One region of the Desulfotomaculum sp. genome, then DNA from elsewhere that is predicted to be linked to it. Evidence: predicted binding sites of a transcription regulator. Region 1 holds the regulator's gene; the other holds the start of a gene.

Evidence for each region. Region 1 encodes LexA, which represses DNA repair genes until DNA is damaged. Its sites were predicted from a motif close to CNAACANNTGTTNG; they were not measured.
Region 2: a site for LexA is predicted at 8,815-8,828, ahead of uvrA (excinuclease ABC subunit UvrA). Genes of this name have one in related genera too.

What each region holds. Positions count from the first base shown of each region.
Region 1 is NZ_CEVWQM010000004.1:10,796-22,397, forward strand. Features, by position in the region: gene AC1U9Z_RS03120 (YeiH family protein) at 1-658, opposite strand, end outside; gene mdh (malate dehydrogenase) at 842-1,768, opposite strand; gene sdhB (succinate dehydrogenase iron-sulfur subunit) at 1,868-2,614, opposite strand; gene sdhA (succinate dehydrogenase flavoprotein subunit) at 2,611-4,368, opposite strand; gene AC1U9Z_RS03140 (succinate dehydrogenase cytochrome b558 subunit) at 4,384-5,007, opposite strand; gene AC1U9Z_RS03145 (Fe-S-containing hydro-lyase) at 5,072-5,626, opposite strand; gene AC1U9Z_RS03150 (fumarate hydratase) at 5,639-6,481, opposite strand; gene lexA (transcriptional repressor LexA) at 6,853-7,491, shown strand; gene AC1U9Z_RS03160 (MerR family transcriptional regulator) at 7,529-7,939, opposite strand; gene AC1U9Z_RS03165 (DUF4387 domain-containing protein) at 8,114-8,434, opposite strand; gene AC1U9Z_RS03170 (acyclic terpene utilization AtuA family protein) at 8,434-9,801, opposite strand; gene AC1U9Z_RS03175 (methionine gamma-lyase family protein) at 10,013-11,254, opposite strand; gene AC1U9Z_RS03180 (AAA family ATPase) at 11,296-11,602, opposite strand, start outside.
Region 2 is NZ_CEVWQM010000026.1:52,177-63,778, forward strand. Features, by position in the region: gene ftsE (cell division ATP-binding protein FtsE) at 1-300, shown strand, start outside; gene ftsX (permease-like cell division protein FtsX) at 290-1,177, shown strand; gene AC1U9Z_RS14410 (murein hydrolase activator EnvC family protein) at 1,194-2,321, shown strand; gene AC1U9Z_RS14415 (S41 family peptidase) at 2,525-3,676, shown strand; gene AC1U9Z_RS14420 (PDZ domain-containing protein) at 3,772-5,019, shown strand; gene AC1U9Z_RS14425 (DUF3243 domain-containing protein) at 5,170-5,433, opposite strand; gene AC1U9Z_RS14430 (hypothetical protein) at 5,611-5,751, opposite strand; gene AC1U9Z_RS14435 (uracil-DNA glycosylase) at 5,840-6,403, shown strand; gene uvrB (excinuclease ABC subunit UvrB) at 6,520-8,538, shown strand; gene uvrA (excinuclease ABC subunit UvrA) at 8,906-11,602, shown strand, end outside.

The sequences.
Region 1 (11,602 bases):
AAACCTGCCCCGAGCTAAGAATCCCAGTCCCCGCCCAAACGCCAAATTGATGGGCACTTAAATTTAACATTTTACCAATTACAGGGAATAGAATGATTGATACTACTCCATAACTAAGAATTGTGGCAATCGAAAAGACAACGTCCGTGGTTTTTGCCCTTACTGCGGGTGCTGTAGCAACAATAGCGGATACACCACACACAGAAGTACCTGCGGCCAATACCGCCGTAGAAGCTGGGTCCATATTTGCTTTCTTGCCCAGCCACATTGTTAAGATCAGGGTCATAACTACAAAAGAAAGAATTAAAAATATTGCTGTTCCCCCTAATTTTACCACATCTCCAAAGCTATAAAGGGAACCCAACAAAATAACACCAACCTTGATAAAAATACGTGATGTTGTAACCCCTTGCATTAACCAATTTGGCAGCTTGATTAGGTTTGCAATTAGAATCCCAAATAAGATACACAAAAAGATATAGTTTAGAGGTAAAACCCGAATTATCATACTATTGCTATGGCTGGTGCTTTTAATGTATGCTTCTAAACCTGGCCACGGAATGCCAAGGTCCTCCCCACCCATGGTAAATATTGCAATTGTAAACATTAAGAGTATACCTGGGATTGTTTTTATTAACTCGGAGGCTTTGTTCGACATCGTGTGACCTCTCCTAGTGATGATTCATCTATTCCATATTGCGCCTATCGCTTAATTATAGCAGTTATTTCAGCTAATATGAATTACTTAATCGAATAACTTACCCTAATAAATTATACTGCAAAAAAGCTTGCAGCAAGTAAAAAACGTTAGTAATCCTAACGTTTTTTACTTATGGTCAAGTTATTTTAACTTGTTAATGTTATTTCTTACGGAATTAATCGATTTTTTAAGGGCTGTCCGTTCTCCCTCATTCAGATCCAATTCAATGACCTTCTCCACGCCGTTGCCGCCAATTATCGCCGGCACCCCAGAAAAGACATCACTCTCACCATATTCCCCTTGTAAATAAGCGGATACCGGTAAGATACGTTTTTTATCCTTTAAAATGCATTCCGCCATTTGTATAACTGAAGCACTGGGGGCATAATAGGCACTTCCTGTCTTTAAATAGTTAACGATTTCAGCCCCACCTGTTCTGGCACGTTGCACCATGGCCTCCAGGCGATCCGCTGGTATTAGTTTCTCAACGGGAATGCCACCTGCATAGGTGTAACGGACCATCGGAACCATATCGTCGCCGTGACCACCTAAAACAAAGGAAGTTACATCCTCAAAGGAAATATTTAACTCCCTGGCGATAAAGGTACGGAAACGTGCGGAATCAAGAACACCCGATAAACCAAAAACCCTGTTTGGCGTAAAACCACTGGCCTTATAAGCTATATAGGTGCTTACATCCACAGGATTTGTCACCACAATTATGTAGGCATTGGGAGAATACTTTACGATTTGCTCTGTAACATTACGTACGATACCAGCGTTAATATTTAATAGATCATCCCTGCTCATGCCGGGTTTACGAGCCATTCCTGCGGTAATAACGACCACATCAGAATCCGCTGTATCAGCATAATCGTTGGTTCCCAGAATGATGCTATCATATCCTTCTACTGGCGCTGCCTCCATCAGGTCTAGAGCCTTTCCCTGGGGTATCCCCTCGGCCACATCAATCAGAACAATGTCGCCAAGTTCCTTTGCAGCAGCCCAATGGGCACAGGTTGCTCCTACATTACCGGCACCCACAATCGTAATTTTCTTTCTTTTCATAATAATCCTCCTGTACTAAAATAATATCACCAAAATATCACCTGTGTTAAGTGATTATTAAAGTGGTCATCCGTGGTGAGTAGGCAGAATCCCCATCGTTTACCGACCTAACCATCTCTTTATACCATGAATCGAGGTATCTCTGTTTAACTGTGCAATATTTCTGGTTAAGGGGATTTGTTTGGGACATACTTTAACACAATTTTGAGAATTACCACAGTCAGTAATTCCACCCAGATCCATTATTGCATCCAATCTTTCTTCCTTGTTCATTGCTCCAGTTGGATGGGAATTAAATAATTTTACCTGGGCCAGTGGTGCAGGTCCCATAAACTTTGCTTTGGCATTGACATTGGGGCAGGCCTCCATACAGCAGCCACAGGTCATACAACGAGAGATAGGGTAAGACTCCTCCTGTATCTTCGGGGCAAGACGCGGTCCCGGCCCGAGGTCATGGGTTCCATCAATGGGGATCCAAGCCTTAACCCTCTTGAGATTTTCAAACATAACAGAACGATCAACCATGAGGTCCCGGACAACGGGAAATTTGCTTAGGGGCTCTAATACGATTGGTTGTCGAAGTTGATCAACAAGGGCTGAACAGGCCTGCCTTGCCTTTCCATTTATGACCATGGTACAGGCGCCACAAACCTCTTCTAGACAATTGCATTCCCATACCACCGGTGCGGTTAGTTCCCCTTTGGCATTGACAGGGTTTTTTTGAATCTCCATTAGAAGCGAGATAACATTCATTTTAGCCTTATAGGGAATGGAAAATTCCTCCCAGTAGCATGGCTGGGTTGCGTCAGGCTGGCGTTTAATTTTTAAAGACACCCTTTGCGTCATTTGTTCACTGCCCCCTTATCAACATCGTATCTCCTTGGTCTAGGGTTAATCAGTGAGGTATCAACTTCCTGATAGCTTAACTCTGGGCCAGCGGTTGTAAACTTTGCCATGGTGGTTTTTAGCCACTTTTCATCATCACGCTCAGGAAATTCCGGTTTGTAGTGGGCCCCTCTGCTTTCATTGCGGGCAAGGGCGCCGAGAGTAATCACCCGTGAAAGCTGCAGCATGTGCCAAAGATGCCGGGTAAAGACCAGTTCCTGATTGGCCCAGGTGCTTTTATCAGCAAGTCTTATTTTAGACCATCTCTGTATGAATTCTTGTATTTTATCATCTGTCTCTTGGAGCCTTTTGTTATAACGTACCACCGTAACATTCTCGGTCATCCATTGCCCCAATTCAGCATGAAGCTGATATACATTCTCTGGACCATCGCTTTTATAGATATTCTCCATGAAGGACTGCTGCTTTTTTACTGCCTGCTCAAATATCTTTGGCGCAATAGCCTGAACAGACCTCGTTAAAGAATGAATATATTTTACTGCCTTTGGCCCCGCAACCATCCCCCCGTAGATAGCAGATAATAGTGAGTTCGCACCTAGTCGATTGGCACCATGATATTGGTATTCACATTCGCCACAGGCAAATAAACCAGAAATATTTGTCATTTGGTGGTTGTCCACCCAGAGACCACCCATCGAGTAATGCACTGCGGGAAATATCCTCATGGGAAGCTTGCGGGGGTCATCCCCCACAAAGCGTTCATATATCTCCAAGATACCTGCCAATTTTTTATCCAGTATATTCCGGTCAAGGTGGGAAACATCAAGATACACCATATTTTGGCCGTCAATACCAAGCTTTAATTCGTAACATACTTTGTATATAGCCCTTGTTGCGATATCCCTGGGAACCAAATTGCCATAGGCCGGGTACCATTCTTCTAAAAAATACCATGGTTTTCCATCTTTTATTGTCCAAACCCGGCCACCTTCACCACGGGCTGACTCACTCATTAATCTAAGTTTATCATCACCCGGAATAGCCGTGGGATGTATCTGAATCATTTCCCCATTGGCGTAATATGCCCCCTGTTGATATACGGCACCGGCGGCTGAACCTGTGTTAATCGTGGAGTTGGTACTTTTACCATAGATCATGCCGCACCCACCGGTGGCAAGTATCACGGCATCACTGGAAAAAGATTGCATCCTCATGGTTTTCAAATCTTGGGCAACAATACCCCGACAGAGGTTATCAGCATCGGTTACGATGGACAAAAAATCCCAGCCTTCATATTTTTCAACAAAGCCAGCCACTTCAAAGCGACGCACCTGTTCATCGAGGGCATACAATAGCTGCTGGCCGGTGGTTGCCCCGGCAAAGGCCGTTCGATGATGCTTACTGCCGCCAAAACGACGGAAATCCAGTAAGCCTTCGGAGGTTCGATTGAACATTACGCCCATACGATCCATCAGGTTGATGATGGCTGGGGCCGCCTCACACATGTTTTTGACGGGGGGTTGGTTAGCAAGAAAATCCCCTCCATATATCGTATCGTCGAAATGTATCCAAGGGGAATCACCCTCCCCCTTGGTATTTACGGCCCCATTAATGCCACCCTGGGCACATACCGAGTGGGATCTTTTAACTGGCACCAAAGAAAATAATTGTACCTTAACCCCCATCTCTACTGCCTTAATGGCTGCCATTAAGCCGGCCAAGCCACCGCCAACGATAATAATATTATTTTGCATCGCTATCCCTCCGGGTTATTGGATAAAGGCCCAGATTGCTGTTAGTCCAATCAAAGAAGAGAAAATAAATAACAGCATACATAATCTCCAAATAAAGGTCTGAACCTGCTCCCCCACAGCAATACCCCAACTGACAGTAAAATTCCATAGTCCATTGGCAAAATGAAAGCAAGCAGCCAGCAGGCCAATAATGTAAAAGGTTAGCCAAAGGGGGTCTGACAACAAATTATGCATGGTAATAAAATTTATTGACAAGCCAGTCAAGGAATGAACCAGCTTAAGTTGCCATACATGAATAATTACAAATACTAATGTTATCACAGCAGACAAACGCTGCAGATAAAACATCCAATTTCTTGCATAGGAATAGCTAAATAGATTATTCTTGGCCAAGTATACGATATAAAGCCCGTACAGCCCATGTATTGTAAGAGGTAAAGCAATAAAAATTATTTCCAAGGCAATTAAATAAGGAATGTTTTGCAGGAAAACCACTGCGCGATCAAATCTTTCTGGACTTAATATGGCAAATGAATTGGTTATTAGATGTTCCAAAAGAAAAAAACCAATGGGGAATAACCCCAATAAAGAATGAAGTTTCCGATAAAAAAAATGGTTATTGGTACTCACCGAGGACATCAACATCCTTCATCATAAAATTGAACTACATCCCCGCAAGCAAAGCATTGCATGAGAGCTAAGTTTACTCTAATGCATATCGTTTTTTCCCTTCCTGATATAAGTCTCCACCCAAGGAATCATTAACAACAATGGCCGGGAAATCTTTAACCACCAGCCGATAGATGGCCTCTGGTCCTAGCTCCGGGTAGGCCACAATGGTGGCTTCTTGAATACTTCTTGCTATCAATGCGGCTGCTCCACCAATGGCTCCAAAGTAAACAGCACCGTGTTTTTGCATGGCCTGGAGTACCTTTTCTGATCTGGCTCCCTTGCCAATCATGCCTTTAAGGCCTTGTTCAATTAAAAGAGGGGCATAGGCATCCATGCGTCCGGCGGTGGTAGGACCGGCAGAGCCAATTACTTTACCGGGACGCGCCGGAGCCGGGCCAACATAGTAGATAATCTGACCCTTGAGATCAATCGGCAGTTCCTTTCCTTGGTCCAGTAGTTCCACTAATCTTTTATGGGCTGCATCCCTTCCGGTATAAATGACGCCATTAATAAAAACCTGCTGCCCGATGCGAAGGCTCTTTACAATTTCATCCGATAGTGGTGTTGTTATGTTAACCCTTGTCACTCTGTGCACCTCCTATATGCTTACGGATTTATGTCTAGCGGCATGGCAATTAATGTTTACTGCCACGGGCAGGCTCGCAATATGACAACCAAAAATTTCGATATGTACTGCCAATGCCGTTGTTCTACCTCCCAACCCCGCAGGGCCAATGCCTAATTTATTAATGGCTTCCAGCAGTTCCTTCTCCAACTGAGCAATATCAGACAGCGGATGCGGTTCACCAACGGTTCTTAATAGTGCTTCCTTGGCCAACAGGGCACACTTTTCCATGGTCCCACCAATCCCCACTCCGATAATCAGTGGCGGGCAAGGATTTGGTCCCGCAGCCTGAACGGTATCTAAGATGAATTTCTTGACACCTTCTACTCCTTCGGCTGGCTTTAACATCTTTAATGAACTCATATTTTCACTGCCCCCACCCTTAGGGGCCACCGTTATCCTAATTTTATCACCTGCTACTATGCTGGTGTGGATTACAGCCGGGGTATTATCACCGGTATTGACTCTTGCCAGTGGGTGTTTAACCATGGATTTTCTTAAATAACCTTCAAGGTAACCCTTACGTACTCCTTCATTTATGGCATCAACTAAATTGCCATGGATAACTTGTACTTCCTGTCCTAATTCAACAAACACCACTGCTACTCCGGTATCCTGACACATTGGTATCGATTCTGCTGCAGCTATCCCCGCATTCTCCACCAACATATTTAAAATTTCCTTACCACTTTGGGAAACCTCTGTCTCATTGGAACGTTTAAAGGAATTTACAACATCATCTGCCAGCTTATAATTTGCCTCCTGACACAAGCGGGCTACTTCAGATATGATTACAGCACAATCTACGGTTCTAATGGTTGTTTCCTCCCTAATCTTTGTAATAACCGAATTTAGCCTTATTATCGGGTTAACCGCAAAAGGGCAAAAGACTGCCGCACCGTTACCGGCACCATCAAAGAATGAAAATTTTATGTCATCCTGAACCACAGCGAAGGATCTTGGGTCTAACCTCTCAATGAAAGAAAAGATCCCTCGCCACTGCTCAGGCTAACAACTACTATTAATATACCATTTTTTACAATAAACATATATTCATTCTACTGTTTATTCTACCCGATTGATTTAAAATAACATCGAACAAATGTTTTTATCTTGATCCAGAGTATGATATAATATACCAAATCATGATTAACCTTATTTTTCTTTGTGAAAGGTTGTGAACCCCGATGTTAAATCCTAGGGAATCAGAAGTTTTAAGGGTTATTATAGAAAATGTCAAGCAAAAGGGTTATCCCCCGTCAGTTAGGGAAATTGGGGAAATAGTTGGTCTTTCATCCAGTTCTACCGTTCACTCTTACTTAAAAAGATTAGAACAAAAGGGTTATCTGCGACGGGATCCTACCAAACCAAGAGCCATTGAAATTATTAACACGGATTCGGCCGATACCAGCCCTGCTTCATTCCCTGAGCAGCCGGATAACCAATACGAAGAGATGATCAATATTCCTATGCTGGGAGAAGTGGCTGCCGGGGTCCCCCTTTTAGCCGTTGAAAATTTTGATGAAAAGGTTACTTTACCCAGGAGTTTTACTGGTTATGGTGATTTCTTCATGCTTACCGTGCGGGGCAACAGTATGATCGAAGCTGGTATTTTACCCGGCGACCTTGTTTTAGTGAGAAGGCAGGAATCCGCCAATAATGGTGAAATAGTCGTCGCATTATTAGAAGACGAGGCCACCGTGAAAAGATTTTTCAAAGAAAAAGATGGCATTCGGCTTCAACCCGAAAACAGCCTCCTATCTCCCATTTTTGTAAGAGACATTAAAATACTTGGCAAAGTGGTTGGACTAATGAGAAAAATATAAAAAGGTCGCATAGCGACCTTTTTTTGTTGGATCTTTGCTAGTTTGAGTTTGATTGGCAATCTTTATTGTAGTGTGGACACATGCTGCAGTGTTCTGCCTTATCCTCTATGACATAACAATATGCACCTTGTTCCTTCCAACAGGGCTTGTTTAAGTTTACATTTTCACCCTTTTGTTGACTACCACCGTCACAATACTTGATATCCCAGCAGGGATACATACTAATAATCTGTAGCACACCTGCGATATTCAGTCCTTTTTCATTAATGAGATAATGAATAAACTGAAGTCTTTTAACATCGTTATTACTATATAACCTCTGTTTATTGCGACGGGCAGGTTCAACTAGCTTGTGCTTTTCCCAAATACGAAGGGTCTCTGGATGTACCTTTAAAAGTTCGGCAATAACGCCTATGTTAAACATAGGCTGATCATCGTTGCAAAACAAGGATTTATCTCCTCCTGTTATAAAATCTAATATCCTTTATTTATTATATAGTCTATAAACCCAATTTGTAAATTAGCTAAATTACTGCAAAAGATAAAATTATTACTATTTATCTTACGGTTTTGGGACAAACCTCGAATTTTTGTATTTTTTGCCGAAACTGGTATGGCCCTTTTAGACTTCTATCTCTAGGTCCAATAAAGGGGCATGCTGTTGAGCACCATAGACATCGGTTTCACCAAGGGCACCGGATGGGTAGGGCCGTACAATGGTAGCCTTGATGGCGTAGGCAGGAGAAAATTCGACAATTCCTATGACATCCGTCTCAGGAATGCCATAGAGTTTTGCAACGGTAGTTTTATTGATTACCTTCGCTGTACAGGCAGCTTCATATGATTTTTGATCCTTAAAAATAACATCTAAGGTTAGTTCATAGGGTCCAGAATTTTTACTTCGAATAACCGAAGCCAACTCAGTTAATTTAGCCTTTGACATTATTTTTCCTCCCCTGCATGAATGATTTCAAATGGAAACAATGCCACGGGATCATCAACCTGTAATAAGTGATAAATATTAAAGTTGTAAACAGCTCCGGCCTTAAAGTCCGAAGGGGAATAGGGAAAGGCCAGGTTGCCAGCTGTAGCTACCCGCCCAGGATAGCCATAGTGAAGCATGGTGGATCGGGCAAAGCTGCAAATGGTATTCGCTATTTCTTGGGTTTCTGCCACAGCCTCAATAATAATGCCCAACTCATGTGTCGTTATTGCCGGTTGAGGTTCAAGCTTACCCATTACCCCATCCTTGCCATAGATGTTAAAATGCAGGAAATACGCATAGCCGTACCGCTTAAAATTGTCTTTAACCCGTTCCCGCACAGCCTCTACGATATGATCTATTTGTCCGATCATAATGGGGTCACGGCAACCTGCTATGGATACAGTACGAAATCCTACTCTTTTAGCCCCTTCTAATTTGACGGTATATTTTTCACTGGGGATAAATTTACTGCCTGCTACCCGAACAGCCCTTTCGTTCTCTTGGCTAAAGGTTGTTGCACTGAGATCCAATATACCGCCAGGACCAGGTAAAATATAGGGATTTGTTTTCTCATAAAGGGTATGGGCAGCCACCGAAGTAGTTGTGCAGGAGCGGCTGGGATTTAAGGGTTCCACTATAAAACAATCTTCCCTTAGGGTGCCCAATAAACAATCACTGCCGCTGCCAGGGGAGGCTGCTATGGCACCGCACTCTAAAATTTTACCCATATGGATGGCCAAACCCTTATCAAAGCCTGCCATTAGTGCAGCGGCACTAAAGACTGCTGGGTCGTAAGACCTGCCGGCAAGCACAACCTTCGCACCCTTTGCCAGGACTTCTATTACCGCTTCTGGTCCCATCTGCCCGACAATTCTTTCAGTGGCAGTTATTTCAGTTTCAGTGAGTTCCGGGGCAGGATGCAGGGGAGAAATCTTGTTGGCCCGAAAGGCATCCAAAATATACTCCTTACTAAGTTCGGCATGGATAATACCCAAAGGAAACTGCCATTTTTTCTCTCTGGCTAACTCAAGAATTATCTCCAAGTTCCACTGCAGATGTGCCTCTGCTCCACAGCCACCGGCTGTACCAATGACAACAGGAATATCCCTTGCCAACCCTGCCTCAATCATTAATTCTAAGTCCCGTTTGACCGCTGTTCGGTCAGTAAATGATACGCCGGCACCCAAATAGTACGGTCCTGGGTCCGTAGAACCAGCATCAACAGCAATTAAATGAGGGTTACGATCCAAGCCAGCCCGAAACGATTCTTCAGGAAAACCGTAGCCAAGAATGGCTGTCGGTGATAAAACGCGATACTCTCTCAAAGGGAATCCCTCCAGAAAAATAATAAGATAAGACCTCTGTCTTATCTTATTATATACCCAACTGCCAGTTATTTCATTAATACCCTTGGAACATAAAGGTAAGTTTCGAAAAAACAACCTGCCGTGGGCCATAAGCAAGAACCCAAAGGCAAAATAATCACGAAGCCCAAGGACTATGGCCTTTTCCAAACTGAAAGCGGATGGCTATTTTCTATTTCACTTGCAATACATTTTTTGCCGCGTTTATGACACCAATGCGAACATATTCCTTGGATAACCCACCTTGCAGATACACAGCATAGGGTTGCCGCAAAGGAGCATCTGCGGTTAATTCCAAAGAGGCTCCTTGGACAAAGGTTCCCGCAGCCATGATTACATCATCTTCATAACCAGGCATATAGTCTGGTTCTGGCAAGGCATGGGCATCCACAGGGGAAGCCTCTTGAATCCCCCGGCAAAAGGCCACTAACCTTGCCGGTGTTTCCAAGGCAATGGCCTGAATAATATCGGACCTTGGTTCGTCAAAGGCAGGCGATACGTTAAAGCCTAATCGCTCAAATAACCTGGCAGCAAACACGGCCCCCTTGAGAGCCTCTGCCACAACATGGGGTGCCAGAAAAATACCCTGCATTAAAAGTCTTTGCACATCCAGGGACGGACCCACTTCTGCCCCAATTCCCGGTGCTGTCCATCGATGGGAAGCAGCTTCAACCAGATCCTTTCTCCCCACAACATAGCCGCCGGTGGGGGCTAACCCGCCGCCAGGATTTTTCATCAGAGAGCCGGCGGCTAGGTCCGCTCCCACAGCCGTTGGCTCCAGGTTTTCTACTAACTCGCCATAGCAATTGTCCACAAATACATATACCTGAGGGGCATGTTCCCTGATAAATCCTACTAATTTTTGCAGTTCCTGCATGGTTAACGGTGGTCGCCAGGCATAGCCCCGGGACCTTTGAATAAGAACAACTTTCGTACGGGGATTTAATGCTTCCTTTATGTTATCCCAAGCAAGGGTTCCCCCGGAAGTCAATTCCACCTGGTTATAAGAAACGCCAAAATCCTTGAGGGAACCAGAGGCATTGCCCCTTTTGCCAATGATTTCTTCCAAGGTATCATAGGGGGAACCCTGGACCGCCAGTAATTCATCCCCAGGCCTTAGGAGACCAAACAAAGCAATGGCTATGGCATGGGTTCCAGACACAATTTGTCCCCTAACCAAAGCTGCTTCGGCACCAAAAACATGGGCATATATTTTTTCCAGGGCATCCCGGCCAGCATCATTATAGCCATAGCCAGTTGTACCCCGCAAATGATAATCGGCTGTCCTCGCCAGATGAAAACCCTCCAGCACCCTTTGATGGTTTTTCATGGCCATTGCCTCGATGTCTCGGTAAACCGCTTGTACTTCGGTTTCCACTTCGTTGGCCAGACTTTCTAAAATATTTGCTTGCATAGTTCCTCCGTTTATGTAAAAAAATTTTGACCCTGAAGGTATTATATTTCCTCCAGGGCCTCTGTCAAGTCTTCTTTGTTGATCGTCATCAGATCCTGTCGTGAAATGTCCTTTTTGCTAACTAGACGAACGGCCTGCAGGCGCATGGCCCGTTCAATCAAATTGCGTACCAGTCTAGCGTTGCCACTATGTTCATGCCTTCTGGTCTGTTGCTCTATTATTTTTGCTAATTCCGCCGCCGCTGGCGATGCCAGTTGATATTGACGTTGTTTGAGCATAAGACCGGCAATTTTCATTAAATCATCAATGGAGTAATCCGGGAAAGTAATATGGATGGGAAAACGAGAG
Region 2 (11,602 bases), on a different contig from region 1:
AAAGGCAAACTGCTGCCCGGTCAAATGTCCGGTGGAGAACAGCAGCGGGTGGCCATTGCCCGCGCCATTGTCAATGAGCCACTTATGATTATTGCCGATGAACCAACAGGTAACCTGGATCCGGATACCTCCTGGGAAATTATGAAGCTCTTTCAAGATATTAACCGCCGGGGCACCACCATTCTCATGGCCACCCACGATTCAGATATTGTCAATACCATGAAGAAGCGTGTCATTGCCCTAAGCAATGGAAGTATGGTGCGGGATGAAGAGAGCGGGGTGTACCGCTGTGAATCTTAATACCCTAAAGTACTTTTTCAAGGAAACCTATCACGCCTTAACAAGAAACAGTTGGCTCTCCCTATCATCCATTGGCATTGTAACAGTATCCCTCATTATTCTGGGGGCATCGCTGCTGTTGGTGGTAAATGGCGAGAAGCTAACCAGTTCCATGGAAAGCAGCGTGGAAATTACGGCCTTTTTAAATGAAGATGTGGGCAAAGTGGAGCGGGATACCATCGAAGAGAAAATTAAAAAAACCCCCGAGGTGGCATCCGTCGAGTTTATCCCCAAAGAACAGGCTCTACAAGATATGAAAAAGAGCTTTGGCGATCGGGCCGAACTGCTGGAATCCATGGAAGACAGCAACCCCTTGCCCGATGCCTTTCGTGTAAAAACCACGGAAGCAGAGTCTGTGCCGTCTGTGGCCAAAGCCTTGGAAAAAATAGATGGTATCGAACAGGCCCGTTACGGACAAGGCGTGGTGGAAAAGCTCCTCACCATTACCCATTGGGTTCGCCTGGCCAGTGCCGCAACCTTAACACTGTTAACCCTGGCCGCTGGTTTCCTCATTGCCACCACCATCCGTATGTCCGTTTTTGCCCGCCGCCGGGAGATTGGTATCATGAAGATTTTAGGGGCCACCAACTGGTTTGTACGTTTTCCTTTTCTAATGGAAGGAATCATACTGGGTCTAACGGGTGGCTTGCTGGCCGTATTGGTGGTGGATTTGGGATACCTATCTCTAATCAAGAGACTGCAAATATCCATACCTTTTATTCAACTGATGACGGATCAAAATACCCTGTTGACCATCCTTGGTGGTATGATTGGCCTGGGCGTTCTGATTGGTGCCCTGGGCAGTTGGTTTTCACTTAGAAGATTTCTTAAAGTATAGTTTTGGAGGGATTTCGGTGCGATATCGTTGGCCACAAAGAATGATTGCCTTAACCTTGGGTTTGGCACTGCTGGCAGGAACGCCAGTTATGGCCGCCGCAACCTTGGATCAACAGTTAAACCAAGTCAGAAATCAGCTCAATCAAAAGAAAAATCAAGAACAGCAAAGCAAGAAAGAAGTGAAAGATTACTCCCAGCAGCTAGTTTCCATCAATCAGTCGATTGACCAAAAATTTGCTAGGATTAAAGAGTTGGAGTCTACCCTAACCAGTGCCATGAAGACACTGGAAAAAACAAAAAAAGATTTAGCTGAGTCGGAAGAAAGGTTAGAAGATAGCAACCAACAATTAAGAATGCGCGTTAAGGGCATGTACCAAAGCGGCCCAGTCAGCTACTTGGAGGTACTGCTAAACTCAGGTAGTTTTTCGGATTTTACGAACCGACTGGAATTCTTAACCCGCATGGTCGAAAGTGACAAGACCATCGTGGATCGCATCAGTAAAGAAAAGCAGCAGATAGAGGAGTACAAAAATTCCCTCGAGACCAGGGCCCGTCAGATTGCCAGCATGAAAAAAGAGCAGGAACAGGTGATGGCAACTTTAGCCCAGGCTCAAAAGGAAAAGACCGGCCTCCTCAAGGAAGCCCAACAGGATTTACAGAAAACTGCTGCTGAAGTGGATCGCTTAGAGGCCCAAGAAGATGCCATCCTAAGGCAAATTGCCCAGCAAAATGCCCAAAAGGGCGGCAGCTACAGTGGAGGCGTCTTTAGTTGGCCAGTGCCTGGCCATAGCAGCATCTCATCACCCTTTGGCTACCGGATACACCCCATTTTGAAGGAGAAACGCTTCCACGCGGGGATTGATATTCCAGCCCCCACCGGTACCAGTGTCATTGCTCCGGCTGAAGGCACCGTTATTTTCTCCGGGACCATGACCGGTTATGGTAAAGTGGTAATGATTGACCACGGTGGTGAGGTGGTAAGCTTGTACGGTCACCTTTCAGCCCAACTCGTTAGCAATGGCCAGACAATTGCCAAGGGAGCCACCATTGCCCGGGTTGGTAGCACAGGCATGTCCACAGGTCCCCACTTACACTTTGAAGTGCGTAAAAATGGATCGGCAGTGAGCCCACATAACTACCTATAAAAGTAAAAGCCGGGGGACCCCCGGCTTTCTTTGGCACTATCGGAAGGAATAAGATTTTAAGGATTAGTATAAAAAAGCGAAGGCTTACGCCAAGCTTTTCTAACCCTATTAATAAACCAATTACTGGAAAATTCTTTGTAATGAACTGCAAATTATTGTAGTATAATACATGTGTAGAAGAAAAGCGACGGGCGGGTGTTAGAGTGAAGAGAGATTCATTGGCCTTCTGGGGTAAACTCACCATTGTATTGGCTTCTCTGGTATTTGCCATCATGTTATTGGTGGGCGGTACCTTGGCAGCCAATTACAAAGGCTTAGGAAATTTAATCAAAGTGGTAACCCTGGTAAAGAGCCAGTATTTATTTGAGATTGCACCGGAGCAAATTGTCGAGGGGGCCATTAAAGGTGTGGTAGAGTCCTTGGACGACCCCTATTCCACTTACCTGGATAAGAAAACCTTTTCAGCCCTGCAGGAGCAAATACGAGGTTCCTTTGGCGGCATCGGTGTGCTGGTGGGAGTAAAGGGCCACTATTTAACAGTTGTTAAACCCTTTCCCAATACACCGGCGGCCGAAAAGGATATTAGAGCCGGTGACATGATTACCGCCATTGATAACAAACCAGCCAAGGACATGGATACCGAAACCGCGGTCAATCTCATGCGGGGGCCAGTGGGTACCTCCGTGGAGTTAACCATTCTCCGGGAGGGGGTCAAGGATCCTTTTCCGGTACAATTAACCCGGGAAGAAATTAGCGTGCCTACCGTCGAGGGGAAAATGGTTCCCAAGGAAGATCATATGGGCTACATTATGATTAGCCAGTTTACTGAAAATACGGGTGACGAAGTGGTAAAAACCCTAGTGGATCTAAAGGGGCAGGGGATGAAGGGGCTCGTCTTGGATTTACGGGATAATCCGGGCGGCGAACTGAACTCTGCGATCAAGATTGTTGACCAATTCCTAGATGAAGGGCCCATTGTTCATATTGATTTTCGCATCGGCAGGGATCACACTTTTAATGCCGAGCCGGATAAACTAAACATGCCCTTGGTAGTGCTGGTAAACAAAGGCAGTGCCAGTGCCTCCGAGATCCTGGCTGGCGCTATTAAAGACGCCGGAGTAGGCACACTGGTGGGTACCAAAACCTTTGGCAAAGGCATCGTCCAGACCGTATTCCCCCTGGACAGCGGTGCCGGGCTTAAACTAACTACCGCCCGCTACCTCACACCAAAGAAAAACGACATCCATAAAAAGGGCGTCGCCCCGGATGTCGTGATTGACCAAGAAGTGACCGCCCAAGAGGATAAGCAGCTGGATACTGCACTGAGGATATTGAGGGAGAAGATGGCTTCCTAGGCTTAAGGGTATTCCTTGCAGGTCGGCTATTAGCCATTCGCTTTTAAAAGCGAATGGCTAGAAGCGAATGGCTAAACGCTAATCGAGGTGTCTCCATGTTCCCTATTTTTGATATAACGCCAATACTATTCCAAACCTTAGCGATGGTTTTTTTAGAACCACAGATTTTGCAGTTGTTTCTAGTGGTGTTGGCCATCGTGGCCCTGCAGTATTACCGCATGGGTAAGGCGAAGGAAAGGATGTTTGGGCTAAAACCCCGCAGCCCCTGGCGGGATGTGTTGATTGCCACAGGCTTTGGGCTGGTGGGTGGTATTATGGCCAGCTACATTATGGTCTTTGTGGGACTAACGCTGTCCGGTTCAGGCTTAATCTACCTTTGGCCCCTGGCCATTTTGTTGATGTTAATAGATGCCCGATTTTTATGCTTTGCCTATGCCGGCGGCATATTGGCCCTCAGTTCCCTCATCTTTGGTTGGCCCAAGATAAGTGTACCGCAAATTCTCGGTCTGGTAGCTATTTTGCATTTTATAGAGGCCTTTTTAATCTGGGTCAGCGGTCACTTGGGTGCCATGCCTGTTTTTATTAAAAACGCCCAGGGTAAAGTGGTGGGAGGCTTTGCCCTGCAAAAATTTTGGCCCATTCCCCTGACTGTCATGGTCGTCATCGGGCAGACCAGCATCCCCGCCGGAGGCATCAGTATGCCAGATTGGTGGCCCTTAATCAAAGGTGATCTGGGGAGCAATGTGGATAACATGATCTATTCCCTCATGCCAGTGGTGGCCGGGTTAGGCTATGGTGACCTTGCCGCAGCCCGCAGCCCCAAACAAAAGGGGAAGATCTCGGCAGTCTTACTGGCTTTATACAGTGTAATTTTATTGCTACTGGCAGTTTTGGCAGATCGTCAGCCCTTCATAGGGATTATCGCAGCACTTTTTTCACCCCTGGGACATGAACTGCTCATCTACCTGGGCAGGCGCATGGAAGCTGGCAAGTCCATTTATAGCACCACCGGCGAGGGGGTAAAAATACTGGACGTGGTGCCTGGCTACCCAGCCTGGCAGGCAGGAATCCGCTCCGGTGACGTCATCTTAGAGGTCAACGGCATGGCTGTAGGCAGCCGTCAAGGCCTGGAATTTGCCCTGGGTGTTTATAACAAGGTACAAATTACCTACTACTCCCAGGCAGCAAAACAGGTCTACCGTGAAGGCATCGACTACGGGGCAAAGGAAATGTTAGGTCTCCTCCCAGTTCCCGAAGGAAATGAAGAGGTGTTCATGGAACTCTCCACCAACGGACCCCTACGCAGGTGGTTGAACAACCGCTTTACGAGGGACAGGAAGTGAAGGCAATGAGCCAGAGGGCCGTCATACCAGCCAATTGCTAACGGCTAAAAGCTAAAGGTCCATGGCCAATACAAAAAGGGAGTGTCGTCGCTACAAAAAGTAGCAGCAACACTCCCTTGATCGTTTACCGAATATAACTACCTTATATAATTACCTTGAACGGCTGGCCAATTTAGTCATCAGCCGAGCCAGCACGGCTTGTTCATCCTTGTCAGCCACATCCCACAGTTCCTTAACAGCCCTTTGCTCAGGATTAGCCGGTTGAACATTTTCAGCTAAAATGGTACCGGCGGTCATGGCATATTGTTGTACCTTATCCCGGGAAAGCCCCAATTCCTCCGCAAACTCCATGGCCTGACCAAGATACTTTTTCCAATTATCCCAACTGGTATTAGCCTTTGATAAATCCAGCATATGCATCCTCCTCATTTCCTCTTTACCTATAGTTTGGCGGAGGACCAATAAAATATGCATGATGGGAAAAAGTTTATAGCCATTAGCCTCAAAATGGCCATGGGACGTGGGCTTTTTAGCCGTCAGCCATCCGCCTTCAGCTTTTGGGCGAGTAGGTATTCCTTAAGGGGTGGGCTGTTAACCATAAACAAAAGTAGGGGCCGACCTTTGGTCGACCCGTTCCCTGGCTATTCCACAATCTTCCATGCCCCTGCTGGTGCCTCTGGCGGCATGAACAACCGCAGCCACCATCCGTTTAAACGGCTGTAACCTTGTCAATGGAAGCAATCTAATTTATTATAATTTTTATATACTAGCAAGAAATACCCTTAATCCAAAAAGCTGACGGCTAATACAGGAGGTTTTTATGTCTTTAGAACAAATGGCAAAGGATATGCAAAACTGCACCCGCTGTGGCTTGGCGAATGGAAGAACAAATCTTGTTTTTGGTGTCGGCAATCCCAAGGCCACCCTCATGATAATCGGGGAAGGACCTGGGCAAGACGAGGATAAACAGGGCCTGCCCTTTGTGGGCCGGGCCGGGCAACTTTTAGATCGGATATTGGCAGCCATTGACCTAACCAGGGAGGAAGTATATATCGCCAACGTGGTCAAATGCCGCCCCCCCAACAACCGTGTACCCACCAGGGAGGAGGCCAAGGCTTGTCTGCCCTACCTATATCGGCAAATTGAGCTTGTCCAGGCCAAGATCATTGTGCTGCTGGGCAACACGGCCCTGCAAAACCTAATCAGCCCCGCAGCCACCATTACCAGAACCAGGGGCCAATGGTTGGAAAGTAAAAGCGGCATCAAAATTATCGCCTCCTTTCACCCAGCCGCAGTTCTTAGAGACCCCCAAAAACGTCGCCCAGTCTGGGAAGATTTCCAGATGGTGCGGGAGGAGTATCGCCGGCTTATGAGCAATTCCTAGGAATTAGCCTTGGATCAGAGCCATCAGTTCCTGGCAGTTTTAGCCAGTGCGGATGGCTGATTTTAACATTGACCGAAATGTTATAATATCTAATGGATAGAAGGTAGGTGATACCCTTGGAATTTAACTTAAAATCAGAGTTTAGCCCTCGGGGCGATCAGCCGCGGGCCATTGAGCAACTTATCACGGGCATTAATCAGGGCCAAAAACACCAGGTATTGTTGGGTGCTACCGGTACGGGCAAGACCTTTACCATGGCCAACATCATCCAACAGGTCAAGCGGCCGACCCTGATCCTGGCACCCAACAAAACCCTGGCAGCACAGTTGTGCAGTGAAATGAAAGAGTTTTTCCCGGAAAACTCCGTTGAATATTTCGTTAGTTACTTTGACTATTACCAACCAGAGGCTTACATTCCCCATACCGATACTTACATTGAAAAGGATTCCTCCCTCAACGACGAAATTGACAAACTGCGCCACTCCGCCACCACTGCCCTATTGGAGCGGCGGGATGTTATTATCGTAGCCAGTGTTTCCTGTATCTATGGTTTAGGTAATCCGGAAACCTACCGAGATTTGGTGTTGTCCCTGCGGGTCGGGGGTACCTACGACCGGGATGCCATCCTGCGTAAGCTGGTGGATATACAATACGAAAGAAACGACATTAACTTCAGCCGGGGCAAATTCCGGGTGCGGGGCGATGTCATAGAAATATTTCCCGCCAACGCCAGTGAAAGGGCCTTGCGGGTGGAGATGTTTGGGGATGAAGTGGAACGTCTGTTGGAAATAGACGTGCTGACCGGCGAGATTTTAGGGCAAAGGCAACATATTGCCGTGTTCCCCGCCAGTCACTTTGTCACCGATGAGGATAATATGAAAAGGGCCATTGCCACCATTGAAGCAGAACTGGAGCAGCGGTTAAGGGAACTAAGAGATGCCGACAAACTGTTGGAAGCCCAGCGACTGGAGCAGCGCACCCGCTACGATCTGGAAATGATGGCCGAAGTGGGCTTTTGCTCTGGTATTGAGAACTACTCCAGACACCTAACCGGACGGGCTCCCGGCGAATCACCCTTTACCCTGCTGGACTTCTTCCCAGAGGATTGGTTGCTTGTCATCGACGAATCCCATGTGGCGGTACCCCAGGTTGGTGCCATGTACGAGGGGGACCGTTCCAGAAAAACCACTCTGGTAGAGCATGGCTTCCGCCTGCCCTCGGCCCTGGATAATCGCCCCTTAAAGTTTCAGGAATTTGAAGCCAGGGTTAACCAAGTGATCTACGTATCCGCTACCCCGGGTAACTATGAATTTAAGCACCAAGAGCAAATCGTAGAACAAATTATTCGTCCCACCGGTCTGCTGGACCCGGAAATCACGATCAAACCCACCAAGGGCCAAATTGACGATCTGCTGGGTGAAATTCGAATTAGGGTGGAGCGGGACGAAAGGGTCCTGGTAACCACCCTGACCAAAAAAATGGCCGAGGATCTTACGGACTACTTTAAAGAAAACGGCGTGCGGGTACGCTATCTGCACTCAGATATCCATACCATGGAACGAATGGAGATTCTCCGCGACCTACGCTTGGGCACCTTCGATGTGCTGGTGGGCATCAACCTGCTCCGAGAGGGCTTAGACCTACCAGAAGTCAGTCTGGTGGCCATTCTGGATGCCGACAAAGAAGGCTACCTGCGTTCCGAACGATCCCTTATTCAGACCATCGGCCGGGCTGCCCGTAACGCCGAAGGACGAGTGATTATGTATGCGGACAAGCTGACCGACTCCATGAAAAAAGCCATTGGCGAAACCAATCGCCGTCGCAAAATTCAAATGGAGCACAACCAAAAGCACAACATCACCCCGGAAACAGTCCGCAAGGCAGTAAGGGATATTATCGAAGCAACCAGAGCCGCCGAAGAAAAAGCACCCTACATCGCCCAAAGCAAAGCCGGCAAAATGACCAAGACCGAGCTGAAGAAAATGATTGCCAAACTGGAAAAAGAAATGAAAGAATCCGCCAGACACCTAGAATTTGAACGGGCAGCCCAATTAAGGGACGCCCTGATCGAGCTGCGTCTGCAGCTTAGGGGCGACAAGAACATTAAGCCGGCGATACCGGAGATTGAGTATTAGCCATCAGCCGTTAGCCTTTTGGGCTTATGGCTATGGGTTAGCACAAACCAAGGCCTGATAACCGACGTAGAAAGCTAACTCATCGAACCTAGCGGGGGACAGTCCCCGCCCCCAAAGCCAGACCACCTTGAGGGGCCTGTCCCCCACCAAACAAAGATAGTCCAGATAGTGGGGCATTCACGAAGTGACAGGGTAAGTCCCCAGGCACCCTATACAAAAGCACCCACCAAGGGTGCTTTATACTTGTTTCATAATGAATATAAATATTACAAATACCGTACAAATGTTCTGATAGCCATTGTCTTTTTCCCATTAATAAAGTATAACTTTATATATAAAGGTACCAAACAAAGGAGCTAACACCAAAATGTCCGACCAAATCCTAATTCGTGGGGCACGGTCCCACAACCTGAAAAACATCGATGTGGATATCCCCCGGGATAAGCTGGTAGTGATTACCGGGCTTTCCGGTTCCGGCAAATCCTCCCTGGCCTTCGACACCATCTATGCCGAAGGTCAGCGTCGCTATGTGGAATCCCTGTCTGCCTATGCACGGCAATTCCTGGGGCAAATGAATAAACCGGACGTTGATTATATAGAAGGCCTTTCTCCGGCCATTTCCATCGATCAAAAGACCACCAGCCATAACCCACGTTCCACCGTGGGCACCGTAACGGAGATTTACGATTACCTGAGGCTGCTCTTTGCCAGGGTGGGCCGGGCCCACTGCCCCAAATGCGGCCAGTCCATTAGCCAGCAGACCATCCAGCAGATGGTGGACCAGCTCATGGCCATGCCTGAAGGCACCAAGCTGCAGCTGCTGGCCCCGGTGATTCGGGGTAAAAAGGGTGAACATGTTAAAATCTTTGAGGACATCAAGAAAAGCGGCTTTGTGCGGGTGCGGGTGGACGGAGAAATCTATGAAATCACCGAAGCACCTCCATTGGATAAGAAAAAGAAGCACACCATCGAAATTGTGGTGGACCGCATGATCATCCGCCCCGGCAGTGAGAAACGGCTGGCAGATTCCCTGGAAACCGCCCTTAAGCAAAGCGAAGGCATCGCTATAGCTGCGGTCATAGATGGCGAGGAACTTACCTTTTCCGAGAACTTCGCCTGCTCCGATTGCGGTATCAATATCAGTGAAATCAGTCCCAGGCTTTTTTCCTTCAACACCCCCCACGGGGCCTGCCCGTCCTGCACGGGTCTGGGGTTTAACCATGAGTTTGATCTGGAGTTAATTATACCGGACAAGGGCAAAAGTATCCAAGAAGGAGCCATTGAAGGCTGGCACAAGGGCAATATTGCCGCAGCCTACCTGGCTGGCGTGGCAGAAAAATATGATTTCAGTCTGGACACACCGATGGAAGAACTTTCAGATAAACATATGAAAGTGATCCTTTACGGCACGGGCCAGGAAAAGGTGAATTTTAATTATGTCGATAGCTATGGGCACCGGCATCGTTATGAAGTGCCCTTTGAAGGCATTATCGGCAACTTGACCCGCCGTTACCGGGAGACCCAGTCCGATTCCATGCGGGAAGAGTTTGAAAAATACATGAGTATCAAACCCTGCCCCAGTTGTCAGGGTGCCAGGCTCAAGCCGGAGGCCCTGGCAGTGAAGATCGGGGCGAAGGATATTGCCTCTGTCACCACCCTATCGGTGTCAGAGGCCCTAAAATTCTTTAAAAACCTGGATTTTACTGAAAAGGAGAAAATGATCGCCCGACAGATTCTTAAAGAGATTAACGAACGGCTAGGTTTCCTGGTCAATGTGGGACTGGATTACCTAACCCTGGGCCGGGCAGCAGGCACCCTTTCCGGCGGCGAGGCCCAACGCATTCGCTTGGCCACCCAAATCGGTTCCGGTCTGATGGGCGTACTCTATATTTTAGACGAGCCCAGCATTGGCCTGCACCAGCGGGATAACGAAAGGCTCATTGCCACCCTGGAACGGCTGCGGGATTTGGGCAACACCCTGATCGTGGTGGAGCACGACGAAGATACCATTCGGGTGGCGGATCACATCATTGATATTGGGCCACGGGCCGGTCGCTTGGGCGGACAGGTGGTGGCTGCCGGCACCATGGCAGATATCATGCAAGTTCCAGAATCCCTCACCGGACAGTACCTCAGCGGTAAGAAATTTATCCCGGTACCCCTTAGCCGTCGTCCGGTTAAAGAAGAAAAGCTTGCCATTAAAGGAGCTGCAGCAAACAACCTAAAAAACATTGATGTAGAGATTCCCCTGGGGGACTTTGTTTGTATCACGGGGGTTTCCGGTTCCGGCAAGAGCAGCCTAATTAACGAAATTCTTTACAAAGCCCTGGCCCATAAACTGCACCGGGCCAAGGCCAAACCCGGCGAACATCTTGGCATTGAGGGTATCGAACACTTGGAAAAAGTCATTGATGTCAACCAGTCACCCATTGGCCGTACCCCCCGATCCAACCCTGCCACCTATACCGGGCTATTTACGGATATTCGGGATTTATTTACCCAAATGCCCGAGGCCAAGGTAAGGGGCTATAAGCCCGGCCGCTTTAGTTTTAATGTTAAAGGTGGCCGCTGTGAGGCCTGCCAGGGTGACGGCATCATTAAAATTGAAATGCATTTCCTGCCGGATGTTTACGTACCCTGCGAAGTTTGTAAGGGTATGCGCTACAATCGGGAAACCTTGGAAGTAAAATACAAGGGTAAAAGCATCGCCGACGTACTGCATATGGAAGTAGATGAGGCTGTGGAATTCTTCGCCAACATCCCAAAAATCCACCGCCGCCTGAAAACCCTGCAGGATGTGGGTCTTGGCTATGTCCGTTTAGGTCAGCCAGCAACGGAACTCTCCGGCGGCGAAGCCCAGCGGGTCAAGTTAGCCACCGAACTAAGCCGCCGCAGCAACGGGGGCACCATCTACATCCTGGATGAACCCACCACTGGTTTGCACACCGACGATATTGCCAGACTGCTGGAGGTACTGCACCGCCTGGTGGACAACGGCAGCACCGTAGTGGTCATCGAACACAACCTGGATGTCATCAAAACCGCCGACCAAATCATCGACCTT